3 regions of the Streptomyces sp. NPDC026500 genome follow, and region 3 is predicted to be linked to each of the others. Evidence: riboswitches for the same ligand, from Rfam matches in the RefSeq annotation. Region 3 holds a riboswitch; each other region holds the start of a gene.

Region 1 (4,642 bases), on a different contig from region 3:
GCTGCTCCACCGTGCGCGCGGAGGCGATCGGCGCGGCGACCGTCGGCTGTGCGGCCAGCCAGGCGAGGGCGACCGTCGGCACCGCGACGCCGTGGGCCCCGGCGATCTCGTCGAGGGCGGCGAGGACCCGCGGCCCGCGTTCCGTGCCGAGGTGCTTGGCCGCGCCCGCCGCCCGGGGCGAGTCGACGGTCGTTCCCGGGCGGTACTTGCCGGTGAGGAAACCGGCGGCGAGTCCGAAGTAGGGGACGGCGGCCAGACCGGCCCGGGAGGCGACGTCCCGCAGGGCGCCCTCGTAGGTGTCGCGCGAGACCAGGTTGTACTGCGGCTGGAGCGCGACGTAGCGCGCGAGGCCCTCGCGGTCGGAGAACTCCAGGGACTCCCGGAGCCGCTCCGGCGAGATGTTGGAGGCGGCGATGTGCCGCACCTTGCCGGCCCTCACCAGTTCGTCGAGGGCGCCGATGATCTCGTCGACCGGCACCTCCGGCTTGTCGAAGTGCGTGTAGTAGAGGTCGATGTGGTCGGTGCCCAGACGGCGCAGCGACGCGTCGGCCGCGGCCTTGATGTTGGCACCGGACAGCCCGGGGTACGCGGGGTGCTGGCTGACCTTGGTGGCGACCACGATCTCCGCACGGTTGCCGCGGGTCTTCAGCCACTTGCCGATGATGGTCTCGGACTCGCCGCCCTCGTTGCCCTCGACCCACGCCGAGTAGGAGTCGGCGGTGTCGAGGAAGTTGCCGCCGGCGGCCGCGTAGGCGTCGAGCACGGCGAAGGACCGGGTCTCGTCGGCCGTCCAGCCGAAGACGTTGCCGCCGAGGGAGAGCGGGAAGACCTCGAGGTCGGACGAACCGAGCTTGCGAAGAGAAGTCATGTACGACGTCAACACCCGTGCCGGATGCATGTATTCCGCGCTCACTCCGGACGGGCCGGTGCGCGCAGGCGTCCGTATCCGCCTGACCGGCGGTCCTGACGTCGGGGGGGATGACGTCAGGGCCGCCGGAGATCGGGGAGGACATGCGTACGGCACGCGTCAGGGGTCACACCCGCCCGCGTCGGACGCCGTACGGCTCGTACGGCTCAGGAGCCCGTACGGATCAGGGGTTGAGGCCCTTGCTCTGGAGCCACGCCATCGGGTCGATGCCGGTGGCGGCGCCGCCGGGGTGCACTTCGAGGTGCAGGTGCGGCCCGGTGACGTTGCCCGTCGCGCCCACGCGTCCGATGACATCACCCGTGGCGACCTTCTGGCCCACGCTGACGCTGATCGACGACTGGTGGCAGAACCACAGCTCCGTACCGTCGTCGAGGGTGAGGATCGTGCGGTAGCCGTACGAACCCGCCCAGCCGGCCTCGGTGATGGTGCCGCTGTGGATCGCCTTGATGAGCGTGCCGGTGGGCGCCGCGAAGTCGAGGCCGGTGTGGTAGCCGGAGGACCACATGGAGCCGGCCTCGCCGAAGCGCGAGGTCAGGGTGTACGAGGAGGTCGGCAGCGAGTAGCTCTTGGCGAGCTCGGCGAGTCGCTCGGTCTCGGCCTTCGCCTTGGCCTCCTCCTCCGCCTTCTGCTTCGCGGCGGCGGCCTTGGCCTCCGCGTCGTCCTGTTGCTTGGCGGCGAGCGCGACGGCCTTCTTCGCGGCGGCGGCCTGGGCTGCCTGCTGCGTGGCGGTGTCGGCCTGGTTCTGCTGCGACTGGGCCTGCTGCATGATGCGGGAGCGCAGCGCCTCACCCGCGTCCGTGGCACCCTGCGCCGCGTCGGCGCTGGTCAGACCGGCATTGGTGAGCGGAGTCGTGGAGCCCTTGGGGGCGCTGGATCCACCGTCCGATATCAGGGCCTTGGCGGACTGGGTGACCGACGACAGGTCGGGCAGCGAGATCGAGACGGGCGGCTTGCCCGGCGCGGCGCTGGCGATGCCACCCGCGCCGACGGCGGCTATGACGCCTACGCCGAGAACCGTGGAGCTGCGGGCGAGTCCTCCGCCGCGCTGCTTGCCCGTGCGGTGCCGGCCGCGGACGGGAAGAACGGAATCCTCGGTGGGGTTCCACTCCTCCCAGGGGCCCTCGTCCTTGCCGTAGCCGAAGGTATGTGTGTCATTCGGCGCGAACGAGGTCGGCTGAGCGGGCCGGTCGGATGCCACGTGGGCGCACTCCTTTGCTTCCTTGCCGCCTACCGGGTTAGCTGACGGGTTCGGAGCAGGAAGGTCTCCTACGCGCGTATAGCCACCGTGTTCCCACGGCGGAATACGCTCGATTCACCCCAAGTTGATGGTTCCCCGGTTCCCTTGCGGGATTCGGCACGTGCGCACGGAGCCACCTCTTGTGACGGCTGTAACGACCGCGCTGCGTTATCGAACGTTAATAGACTCAGGCACCGAATTCCAAGCTGTTCGGGCTGATCATTAACGGCTTTTGGCCTGGACTTTGAGGTCATGAGCGGTGAAAAACGGGCGAGTTGACCCTATCCCGTCGACACGGATTCCCTTGACGGTATGTCAGATGTTATGCGGAGGGGAACGGTCCGATCACCGTTCGTGACCATGCCTGAAATGGCCGTACGTGTGGCACGCGAAGGACCTCCCGAGCTCTGCGGAGATCCCCTCAGCGAGCACCCGTCAAAAGCGCCGGACGGCGAGCAGCGCCATGTCGTCCGTCAAAGCGCCGCCCGTATGCCGGCGGACCGCCTCGGAGAGGGCGGTCAACAGCGCGTCGGGGCCGGGAAAGACCCGTCCGGCCAGCCACGCGGCCGGATCGTAGAACGTCCCGCGTGAATCGCGGGCCTCGGACAGCCCGTCCGTGTGCAGGAGCAGCATCGCCCCGCGCGCAAAGCGGCTCTGTACCGCCCGGTCGGGCCAGGTTCCCAGCTCGCTCATCCCGAGCGGCAGCGCGAAGGGCTCGGCGCCGAGCGTGACGAGCGTGCCGTCGGGATGCAGGAGCAGGGGCGGCGGATGGCCGCGGTTGACGATGCGGACGACGTCCTCGTCGCGCGGGATCTCCGCGAGGACGGCGGTGGTGAACTCCTCGAACGCGTCAGGGCTCTCGTGCAGGGTGCCCGGGCGCGTCAGCGCCCGCTCCAGGCGCCGTGCGACCGCCTCCAGTGTCGGCTCCTGCTCGGCCGCCTCCCGGAACGCGCCGACCACCACGGCGACGGCGGCCACCGCGGTCATCCCCTTCCCCCGTACGTCCCCGACGACCAGCCGCACGCCGTACGGGGAGTCCTGCACCGCGTACAGGTCACCGCCGATGAACGCGTCCTCCTGAGCCGCCTCGTAGCGGGCCGCGACATCGAGGCCGTCGATCCGCTCCGCGGGCTCGGGCAGCACGGCGCGCTGCGCGAACTCGGCGATCTCCCGGACGGAGGCGAGCCGTTCGTCACCGCGCCGGACGACGATGTTGAGGAGGACGGCGAGAATGGCGGCCGTCGCCACGGTGACCGTCTCGGTGACCGCGTCGACCTGAAGGACGATGCCGAGCAGAGAGTGGACCAGGAACACCGCGCCGACGGCGCCGACGCCGGCGAGGACGGTGCCACGCAGCGAGTAGAGGGGCGCGGCGACCAGGGGTGCGGCCGTGAAGAGGGGGGCCGCGGTGTAGTCACCCGGGGTGAAGTAGTCGTAGAAGATCCCGGCGACGACGAGCAGCGCGGGCAGGGTCCGGACGAAGGCGCGCGCGAAGGAGATCCTGCGGGAACCCGCTGCCGCCGGAGCGGGCAACGGGGCGTTCCTGGGCCCGCGGCCGCCGGACGACGGCCCGTCGGCCCGGTCATGGAGTTCTCCGGTCCGCTGCTCACCTCCTGGCTGCCCCACCCGTCCAGAAGACCCGGAGCTCCGACGGCGGGCGACCGGTGTGGCCCGACCGGGGGATGCCGCCGACTGCCGGAGGGAACCTCCCGGGAGAAGGGGCTGAGAGAAGGACCCAGCAGAAAGGGCCGGGTGGGAGGACGATCCCGGGAGAGAACCGGCCCCGGGACAAACACCAAGGGCCGGAACTCGTGAATCCGAGTTCCGGCCCTTGGCCTTGAGTAGCGGGGACAGGATTTGAACCTGCGACCTCTGGGTTATGAGCCCAGCGAGCTACCGAGCTGCTCCACCCCGCGTCGTTAGGACCAGTGTACGCCATCCGCGGGACCCGAAGCACACACGTTCAGACGCACCCCTTCGGCGGCGTCGGCGGGCATTCGCCGACGCCGTTGCGCACGACACCCGGGGCCGAGCGAGGCCTAGTCGGGCAGATGTCCGTTGGGCGCCTTGGCCCGGTCCGCGTACTCGGGGAGGACGACGACGTCGGCACCCGCGGCGGCGAGGAGCCCGTTCCCGTCGGCGTCCGTGACGAAGGTGTCGGGCTCGCGCCAGGCGGTGACGACCCGGCGCACCCCGGCGTCGAGGATGAGCCGGGCGCACGGCGCGGGCCGGGAGGCGCGGTGGGCGCACGGTTCCAGGCTGCTGTAGACGGTGGCGGCGGCCAGTCGCGGATCGGCGGGGCCGATCTTGGCGAGGGCGGCCTCCTCGGCGTGCACGACGGGGTCGTCGCCCTCGCGGGAGTGGCCCCGGGCCAGCTCGGTCCCGTCGGCCGCGACCACCACGGCGCCGACGCTGAACGCGGTCTTCGAGGGCGGGCACAGCGCCGCCAGCTCGCAGGCGAGCTCCAGCCAGCGCCG
Region 2 (4,642 bases), on a different contig from region 3:
GAAGCTGACCAGGCGCTCGGCGTCATCGACGGTGATGGGCCTGACGCGTGCGGTGCCGCCGTCGCGCAGCACCACGTCGGCCTCCCAGTGAGCTGGGTACTCGTGCCGGTCCGACGAGGTCTGCATGGGGCCCAGAGTACGGCTCGCGTACGACAACGGCGCGAGGCAGTCTGAGGGTGACGGACGCCGGAGCGGGGCCGCGGACCGGCGCCGCAGCGGGCGGAACCCGGGTCCGTCCGGGCATGCCTCACGATATGGAACACTGGTCTAGACAACCTTGAAAACCCGAAGGGCAGCATCACATGGCTGAGCGCCGCGTCAACGTCGGCTGGACCGAGGGCCTCCACGCCCGCCCCGCCTCCATCTTCGTCCGGGCCGCCACGGCCTCCGGCATCCCCGTGACGATCGCCAAGTCCGACGGCAACCCCGTCAACGCGGCCTCCATGCTCGCGGTCCTCGGCCTGGGAGCCCAGGGCGGCGAGGAGATCGTCCTCGCGTCGGACTCCGAGGGCGCGGACGCCGCTCTCGACCGTCTGGCGAAGCTGGTCGCCGAGGGGCTCGACGAGCTCCCCGAGACCGTCTGAGCCCACAAGGCACCCAGGACACACGCGGCTGAGCCGCGCCGCCCCTTCCCCCGGGCGGTGCGGCTCAGCCGTTTTCCGTACCCCGCGCAGGAATTCCCCCGGCGACGCGCGCGGCCCTCACGCCGCGGTCACGGGAATAGCGCGCACCGCAATTCCGGAGACGCGAATAAAAGGGCATCAGAAATAAGCCCCTGCCGAATATCCCTCTTTGTATACGGCGCCCGTGTTAATGACGCGGGCCCATCATGTTTACGGGATGTTGCGAACTTCTCACACGGTCCGCCCGCTCGCCGCCGGGAAATCGGAGCCGGTGCACGGTCGTCGCGCGCTCGGTGTGCAGGGCCGTGATCGCGCGGGCCCGCTCGCTGTCGCCGCGGGCTACCGCGTCCACGATCCCGCCGTGCTCCGCCCAGGACTCCGCGGGGTTGGCCGGCGCGTCCACCGAGTACATCCAGGCGATCTTGTGTCGCAGCTGGGCGAGCGTGGAGGTCAACGCGGGGCTGCCGGACGCCTGTGCGAGCGTCTCGTGGAACCAGCCGCCCAGAGAGCGCAGATCCTCGCTGTGGCCTCTCCTGGAACGCTCCTGCCCCAGCCTGACGAGGCCTCGCAGCACCTTGAGGTGGGCCTCCGTACGCCGCTGGGCGGCCCTCGCGGCGCCCAGCGGTTCCAGCAGCATGCGCATCTCCAGGAGGTCCGCGGCCTCCTGCTCGCTGGGTTCCGCGACGCACGCGCCCGCGTGCCGGCGGGTGACCACGAAGCCCTCGGCCTCCAGGGTGCGCAGAGCCTCGCGCACGGGGACGCGCGAGACGCCGTAGCGCCGCGCGAGCAGTTCCTCGGTGAGCCGGCCGCCGCGCTCGTAGACACCCGCGACGATGTCGTCACGGATCGCCGTGCATACCGAGTGCGCCGGAATACGCATGACCGACCTCCGCTTTAATCCCCGCGAAACGCCATCGATTGACGCTTGTTCAGTGACTCTATTGCAGGAAGCCTGAATTTCCGATGGCGGGCCTGAATCCATGGATATTTTTTGGACAGAGGGCCTCCGGAAACGATGATGCCCCGGCTCGTTGAGCCGGGGCATCAAAAGCGGTGAAGAAGCCGCGAAGCGGTCGTCAGACGTTGACTCCGTGCGAGCGCAGGTACGCGACCGGGTCGATGTCCGAGCCGTACTCCGCGGTCGTACGGGCCTCGAAGTGAAGGTGCGGTCCGGTGGTGTTGCCGGTGTCCCCGGAGAGGCCGATCTGCTGCCCCGGAGTGACCGTCTGCCCCACGGACACACCGATGGACGACAGGTGGCCGTACATGGTGTACGTCCCGTCGTGCATCTTGATCACTATTTGATTGCCGTAGGCGCCGCCCCAGCCGGCCGTGACGACGGTGCCGGAGCCCACGGCGTGGACCGAGGTGCCGTACGCGGCGTGGAAGTCGACGCCGGTGTGGCTGCCGGAGGACCAGAGGCTGCTGCTGGCCTGGTAGCCGGTGGAGATGTACGAACCGGTGATCGGGATGACGAACGTGTTCAGGCGCTTGCGCTCGGCCTCACGGGCGGCGCGCTCCTTGGCCTCGCGGGACTTCGCGGCCTGCTCCGCGGCGTGCTTGCGCGCGGTCTGCTCGGCCTGCTTCCGCGCGGCGGCCTCGTCGGCGGCACGCTGCTGGGCGAAGGCCTGGGCGTCGATCTGGTCGGCGACCGAGTCGCCGAGGGTGACGGCCTGGGTCAGCCCGGTCTGCTCGACGGAGGCTTCCGCCGCGAACGCGGGGGCGGCCAGGGTTCCGATCACACCGGTGGTGGTGAGCGCCGCGACCCCGACGGCGGTCGTGGTGGTGCTGTGCACCCGGCTCGGACGACGATGCTTGCCGGTGCCACAGGTGAACGCCATGTAGGGGCTGATCCTTTCCTTCCCTCTCGCCTACCGGGTTAGCTGACGGGTTCGGAGCAGGAAGGTCTCCTACGGACCCCCTCCGGGGAGGGCGTCCGATTCACCCCAGGGACTACGTGTGGGTCCCCGGCTCCCCTGACTCGCGCCATAGGGGACTCGGCGATGACTGTCCGGTGCCGCGGGCGCGGCGCAGTGCGTGGCGAACAGCCGGACCGACGCTAAACGTGGTGTCATTCGAACAACAAACGGATCACGATTTTTGTAACGCATCCCACAGGGCAGAAGGGCAACTCCCGCACGAATACGGACATCTTGGGGACCGCATGCGGGAAAAAGAGAGCCCTGACGACTCTTCAGTCACCAGGGCCCTCCTCGGTCGCACGGGCCCTACTCGGCGGCCACCACGCTGACTTCACCGATTCCGAGGGCCTTGACCGGCTCCTCGATCGTCGCGGCGTCGCCCACCAGGACGGTCACCAGACGGTCCATCGGGAAGGCGCTCACCGCGGCCGCGGTGGCCTCCACCGTGCCGGTGGCGGCCAGTTGCTGATAGAGCGTCGCCTGGTAGTCGTCCGGCAGGTACTGCTCGACCTGGTCCGCGAGCGTGCTCGCCACGGCTGCCGCCGTCTCGAACTTGAGGGGCGCGACACCCACCAGGTTCTGCACGGCGACGTCGCGCTCCGTGTCGGTCAGCCCCTCGGCCGCGAGGGTGCGCAGCACCTTCCACAGGTCGTCGAGGGCCGGACCGGTGTTCGGGGTGTCCACCGAGCCGCTGATGGCGAGCATCGCGACACCGGTGCCGTCCGGCGCGGAGCGCAGGACCTGGCCGAACGCCCGTACGCCGTAGGTGTAGCCCTTCTCCTCGCGCAGGACGCGGTCGAGACGTGAGGTGAGGGTGCCGCCGAGGCAGTAGGTGCCGAGCACCTGGGCGGGCCACACGCGGTCGTGCCGGTCGGCGCCGACCCGGCCGATGAGCAGCTGCGTCTGGACGGCGCCGGGGCGGTCGACGATGATCACGCGGCCGGTGTCGTCGGCGCTCACCGGCGGCACGGGACGCGGCTCGGCGGACGAACCCGTCCAGGAGCCCAGCGTGTCGCCGAGCAGCTCGTCGAGGTCGACACCGGTCAGGTCACCGACGACGACGGCGGTGGCCGTCGCGGGGCGTACGTGCCTGTCGTAGAAGGCGCGTACGGCCACGGAGTCGATCTTCTGGACGGTCTCCTCGGTGCCCTGGCGCGGGCGCGACATGCGCGCGCTCGCCGGGAACAGCTCCTTGGAGAGCTCCTTGGCGGCACGACGGGCGGGATTGGCCGTCTCGTGCGGGATCTCGTCCAGCCGGTTGCGCACCAGCCGCTCGACCTCGCTGTCCGCGAACGCGGGGGCCCGCAGCGCGTCGGAGAGCAGGCCCAGCGCCTTGGCCAGGCGCGAGACCGGGACTTCGAGGGACAGGCGTACACCGGGGTGGTCGGCGTGCGCGTCGAGTGTGGCGCCGCAGCGCTCCAGTTCGGCGGCGAAGTCCTCGGCCGAGTGCTTGTCGGTGCCCTCGGAGAAGGCGCGCGCCATGATCGTGGCGATGCCGTCCAGGCCCGCGGGCTCGGCCTCCAGCGGCGCGGCGAGGATGACCTCGACGGCGACGACCTGCTGGCCGGGGCGATGGCAGCGGAGCACGGTCAGACCGTTGTCCAGGGTGCCGCGCTGGGGGGCGGGAAACGCCCACGGCTTGGGCCGGCCGGCCTGGGGCTGCGGGTGGAAGTCCATGGTGGCGAGCTCGGTCACTTCGCCGCCTCCTCGTCGGTCTCGTCGGCGGAGTCAGCCGCGTCGGTGGCTTCGGCGGTGGTCGGCTCGTAGACGAGCACCGCGCGGTTGTCGGGGCGCAGGCGGGCCTTGGCGGCCTCCTGGACCTCCTCCGCCGTGACGTCGAGGACGCGCTGCACGGCGGTCAGGGCGAGCTGCGGGTCGCCGAACAGGACGGCGTACCGGCACAGTTCGTCGGCGCGGCCAGCGACGGTGCCGAGCCGGTCGAGCCACTCGCGCTCCAACTGGGCCTGCGCGCGCTCCATTTCCTCGGCTGTCGGGCCCTCCTCGGCGAACCGGGCGAGCTCCTCGTCGACGGCGGCCTCGATCACCGGGACCTCGACGTCGCCGGACGTCTTCACGTCCAGCCATCCCAGGGAGGGC
Region 3 (4,642 bases):
GCGTTGAGCCCGGCCGGCGTGCCGGCCTGCCGCATCCATTGCTCCCGGTCGCCCACCAGCCGGACGAGGAAGTCCGCGGCGAGCCCGAGCCAGGCGAGCGACGCGAGGACCAGCGCGATCCGGGAGAGGGTCTCGTAGCCGGTCAGGTGCAGCCCGATCGAGATGATGCCGGTGGCCATGACGGCGGTCCCGGCGGCGGGCGACCGCCCCGCCCACCAGGCGCGGAACGAAGCGGTGTCCGGCATGTCCGGTGTGTCTGGCATGCGCCCGATGCTAGGGATCTCCGCACCGGTTGCCGGCGGGGCACGCGCGTGGGGCGCACGAAAACACCGGGCACGCGTGCGGGGGGTACGAAATGCGGGGCACGCGCGCGTGGGGCTTCAGCCGCTCCACGCGCGCGTGCCTCGCGAAGGGCGCTCGCGCCCCGGTCTACGCCGGGCGCACCACGCTGTGGATCGCCGAGGTGCCGTCGTAGTAGATCGATTCCTCGCGGACGTACGCTCCCGGCTTCGGTGCGTGGATCATCATGCCGTTGCCGATGTAGAGGCCGACGTGGCTGATGTCGCTGTAGAAGAAGACCAGGTCACCGGGCTGGGCGTCAGCGAGGGAGACCGTCGTCCCCGCGTTCACCTGGTCGTAGGTGACGCGCGGAAGGCTGACGCCGGCGGCCCTCCAGGCGGCCTGGGTCAGGCCCGAGCAGTCGTACGAGTCCGGGCCGGTGGCGCCCCAGACGTACGGCTTGCCGATCTGCGCGCGGGCGAAGGAGAGCGCCTTGGCCGCCTTCGTCGCGTACGAGGAGTCCGTGGCCGTCGATCCCGTCGCGGATCCGGCAGTCGAACCGGTCGTCGATCCGGTCGTCGATCCGGTCGTCGTGCCCGACGACTGCTGCTGGGCGGCCTTCTCGGCGGCCGCCTGCTGCCGTGCCAGCTCGGCCGCCTTGGCCGTGGCCTGCTCCTGCTTCTTCTTCTCGATCGCCGCCAGCCGCGCCTTCTCCTCGGCGTCGAGCTTCGAGAGCAGGCTGCGGGCCTCGCTGAGCTTGCGCTGCACCGCGGCCTTGGACGTCCTGAGCGCGTTCTGCGAGGCGGTCAGCGACTGCAGGCTCCGACTGGCCTCCGCGCGCTTCTTGGTGGTGGCGGCCTGCTCCGTGATGTAGTCGTCCACGGCCGCCTTCTGGCGGGTCGTCAGACGGCTCATCAGCTGGGTCTGGTCGAAGTAGTCCTGCGGGTTGTCGGCGAGCAGCAGTGTCGCGGTGCTGGGCGCCGCGGCCCCGGTGCGGTACTGCGCCGCGGCGAAGGAACCCAGCTCCTCGCGCGCGGTGTTGAGCTTCTCGGTGCGCTGGGCGACGTCGTCGAGCAGGGTGTCGACGCGCTTCCGCTGCTTGGCGGTCTTCTCCCTGGTCGCGTTGTACTTGTCGGTGGCCGTCTCGGCCTGGTGGTAGAGGTCGTTGACCTTCTTCGAGACCTCTTCGATGCTGGGTTTGGGCTCGGCCGAGGGGGCGGCGTTCGCCGTCTGGGAGAGCAGGGCCACGGAGGTGAGGGCCGCCGTGGCGAGGGCCGGGGTCCGTATGCCTGCGATGCGCGTACCCGTAGGACGCCATTTGCGGTGCGACGCCAAGAGAGGCGACTCCTTCCGTCATCCGCCTACCGAGTTAGCTGTCGGGTTCGGGCGGGTGGTTCCGGAAGGTTGCCCTACGGTCCGCGCACAAGGCGGTCGGACCGATTCACCCCAAGGTCGGTGGGTCCCCGGCTCCGGCGGCCTCGTGGGCGTGCCGAACTCGGCGGAGGCCGCCCGGCCCGGCGAGGTTCGCCGGTTGCGGTCGAGTGGCCTTCCGGCACGCTAGCCAACTGGTGTGGCCCGTGTGAAGGTTGATGTGCGATATGCCCGATACATTTTCGTGACCATTCCCGTGTGCTCCGTCTCCTGTGATGCATTCGCGGTGATCCATCCGCAATGCGGCCCCTATTGGGCACCTGCGCCCTTCATGCCGCGGCTCCCTCGCGGGGTGGCGCGCCGCCCCGTCGCCGCTCTCGCGGCGGCGGGGCGCCCGTCTGCGGCGACGGCTTCCCGCTCTGAGCGGCTTCTGTGGGCATGGGGCGGAGACTCCCGCGGGGCACGGGGTGGCAGCTCGCTCGGGAGTGGCGCATCGCTGCCGGCGTGCCGACGTGCCGTCGCCTGTTCGGATTCCGGGCCGATGTCGATGTCGATGCCGATCGACGTCGATGGCGGCGCCGATGCCGATGCCGACTCCGCCCGTCCGATCCCTCGCCCGGGGTGACCGATCGGCGGTGTGTGGTCACGGATGGTGAGGTGTTGTGGCCGGACGCCCGTCCGCCCGGGATTCGCGTCACGAGTTCCGGTCGAGTTCTCGGGGTGGCGGCGGGCTGTCAGTGGGGCGGCCTAGACTCGGAGAGCGATGAGCAGCCTCTTTGACGACAGCTTCCTGGCGGACCTCAAGCCCTCCGGGGCCCACGAGGACGAACACCCGCCGCCGCCCGAGGACGATCACGTACCGGAGCCGGTTCCGGACGATCTGTTCGGCGGGAAGTTCGACATGCCGCCGAGCCGGGACGCGTACTACCGAGACGGCGCGCCCCGCCCCGCCGTGGACCCGGCGGCCCTGCTGGACGGACTGAACGAGAACCAGCGCGCGGCCGTGGTGCACTCCGCCTCGCCGCTGCTCATCGTGGCCGGCGCCGGCTCCGGCAAGACCCGGGTGCTCACCCACCGGATCGCGCATCTGCTCGGCGAGCGCAATGTCCACCCCGGCCAGATCCTCGCGATCACCTTCACGAACAAGGCCGCGGGCGAGATGAAGGAGCGCGTCGAGGCGCTCGTGGGCCCGCGCGCCAACGCGATGTGGGTGATGACCTTCCACAGCGCCTGTGTCCGCATCCTCCGCCGCGAGAGCAAGACGCTCGGATTCACCTCGTCGTTCTCGATCTACGACGCCGCCGACTCCAAGCGTCTGATGGCGCTCGTCTGCCGTGATCTCGACCTCGACCCCAAGCGTTTCCCGCCGAAGTCGTTCAGCGCCAAGATCTCGAACCTGAAGAACGAGCTGATCGACGAGGAGGACTTCGCGGCCCAGGCCACCGACGGCTTCGAGAAGACCCTCGCCCAGGCGTACGCGATGTACCAGTCGCGGCTGCGCGAGGCCAACGCGCTCGACTTCGACGACCTGATCATGACCACGGTCAATCTGCTGCGTGCCTTCCCGGACGTCGCCGAGCACTACCGCCGCCGCTTCCGGCACGTCCTGGTCGACGAGTACCAGGACACCAACCACGCGCAGTACGCGCTCGTCCGGGAGCTCGTGGGCAACTCCGAGCACCCCGTGGACGTACCGCCCAGCGAGTTCGACCTGCCCCCCGCCGAGCTGTGCGTCGTGGGTGACGCGGACCAGTCGATCTACGCCTTCCGCGGCGCGACCATCCGCAACATCCTCCAGTTCGAGGAGGACTACCCGAACGCGACGACGATCCTCCTGGAGCAGAACTACCGCTCCACCCAGACGATCCTGTCCGCCGCCAACGCGGTCATCGAGCGCAACGAGTCCCGCCGCCCCAAGAACCTGTGGACCAACGCGGGCGCGGGCTCGAACATCACGGGCTACGTCGCGGACACCGAGCACGACGAGGCCCAGTTCGTCGCCGACGAGATAGACCGTCTCACCGACGCGGGCGAGGCCAAGGCCGGCGACGTCGCGGTCTTCTACCGTACGAACGCGCAGTCCCGTGTCTTCGAAGAGGTCTTCATCCGCGTAGGCCTGCCCTACAAGGTCGTCGGCGGCGTCCGCTTCTACGAGCGCAAGGAGGTCCGGGACGTCCTGGCGTACCTCAGGGTGCTGTCCAACCCCGAGGACTCGGTCCCGATGCGCCGCATCCTGAACGTGCCCAAGCGCGGCATCGGCGACCGCGCCGAGGCGATGATCGACGCCCTGTCGCAGCGCGAGAAGATCAGCTTCCCGCAGGCGCTTCGCCGCGTCGACGAGGCCTACGGGATGGCCGCGCGCTCCACCAACGCGGTCAAGCGGTTCAACACGCTGATGGAGGACCTGCGCACCGTCGTCGAGTCCGGCGCGGGTCCGGCCACCATTCTGGAGGCCGTCCTCGAACGCACCGGTTATCTCGCCGAGTTGCAGGCGTCGACCGACCCTCAGGACGAGACGCGGATCGAGAACCTCCAGGAACTCGCCGCCGTGGCCCTGGAGTTCGAGCAGGAGACCGGTGAGGGCGAGAACGCGGGCGGACTCGCCGCGTTCCTGGAGCGGGTCGCGCTCGTCGCCGACTCCGACCAGATCCCGGACGAGGAGGACGGCAACGGCGTCATCACCCTGATGACCCTGCACACCGCCAAGGGCCTCGAATTCCCCGTGGTCTTCCTGACCGGCATGGAGGACGGCGTCTTCCCGCACATGCGCGCCCTCGGACAGGTCAAGGAGCTGGAGGAGGAGCGCCGCCTGGCGTACGTCGGCATCACGCGCGCGCGGGAGCGGCTCTACCTCACCCGGTCGTCGATGCGCAGCGCGTGGGGGCAGCCCTCGTACAACCCGCCCTCCCGCTTCCTTGAGGAGATCCCGGCGACCCATCTGGACTGGAAGCGCACAGGGGCGACGTCGCCCATGTCGGCCGGTCCGGTCTCC

Evidence for each region. A riboswitch is a leader RNA that binds a small molecule or an ion and turns the genes downstream of it on or off. The one in region 3 is predicted to bind cyclic di-AMP.
Region 1: it holds a riboswitch for cyclic di-AMP, as region 3 does, so the genes downstream of both, ACZ4N5_RS00080 (M23 family metallopeptidase) here and ACZ4N5_RS31890 (C40 family peptidase) in region 3, are expected to answer to the same signal.
Region 2: it holds a riboswitch for cyclic di-AMP, as region 3 does, so the genes downstream of both, ACZ4N5_RS14040 (M23 family metallopeptidase) here and ACZ4N5_RS31890 (C40 family peptidase) in region 3, are expected to answer to the same signal.

Annotation. Positions count from the first base shown of each region.
Region 1 covers NZ_JBVHQB010000001.1:23,399-28,040, forward strand. The annotation lists gene ACZ4N5_RS00075 (aldo/keto reductase) at 1-868, opposite strand, end outside; gene ACZ4N5_RS00080 (M23 family metallopeptidase) at 1,092-2,126, opposite strand; cyclic di-AMP (ydaO/yuaA leader) riboswitch at 2,139-2,295, opposite strand; gene ACZ4N5_RS00085 (PP2C family protein-serine/threonine phosphatase) at 2,601-3,698, opposite strand; tRNA gene ACZ4N5_RS00090 (tRNA-Met) at 4,008-4,081, opposite strand; gene ACZ4N5_RS00095 (dihydrofolate reductase family protein) at 4,205-4,642, opposite strand, start outside.
Region 2 covers NZ_JBVHQB010000006.1:253,481-258,122, forward strand. The annotation lists gene ACZ4N5_RS14025 (bifunctional acetate--CoA ligase family protein/GNAT family N-acetyltransferase) at 1-126, opposite strand, end outside; gene ACZ4N5_RS14030 (HPr family phosphocarrier protein) at 303-584, shown strand; gene ACZ4N5_RS14035 (GntR family transcriptional regulator) at 811-1,503, opposite strand; gene ACZ4N5_RS14040 (M23 family metallopeptidase) at 1,700-2,464, opposite strand; cyclic di-AMP (ydaO/yuaA leader) riboswitch at 2,477-2,636, opposite strand; gene ACZ4N5_RS14045 (M16 family metallopeptidase) at 2,852-4,240, opposite strand; gene ACZ4N5_RS14050 (M16 family metallopeptidase) at 4,237-4,642, opposite strand, start outside.
Region 3 covers NZ_JBVHQB010000021.1:86,251-90,892, forward strand. The annotation lists gene ACZ4N5_RS31885 (tellurite resistance/C4-dicarboxylate transporter family protein) at 1-263, opposite strand, end outside; gene ACZ4N5_RS31890 (C40 family peptidase) at 430-1,614, opposite strand; cyclic di-AMP (ydaO/yuaA leader) riboswitch at 1,623-1,776, opposite strand; gene pcrA (DNA helicase PcrA) at 2,414-4,642, shown strand, end outside.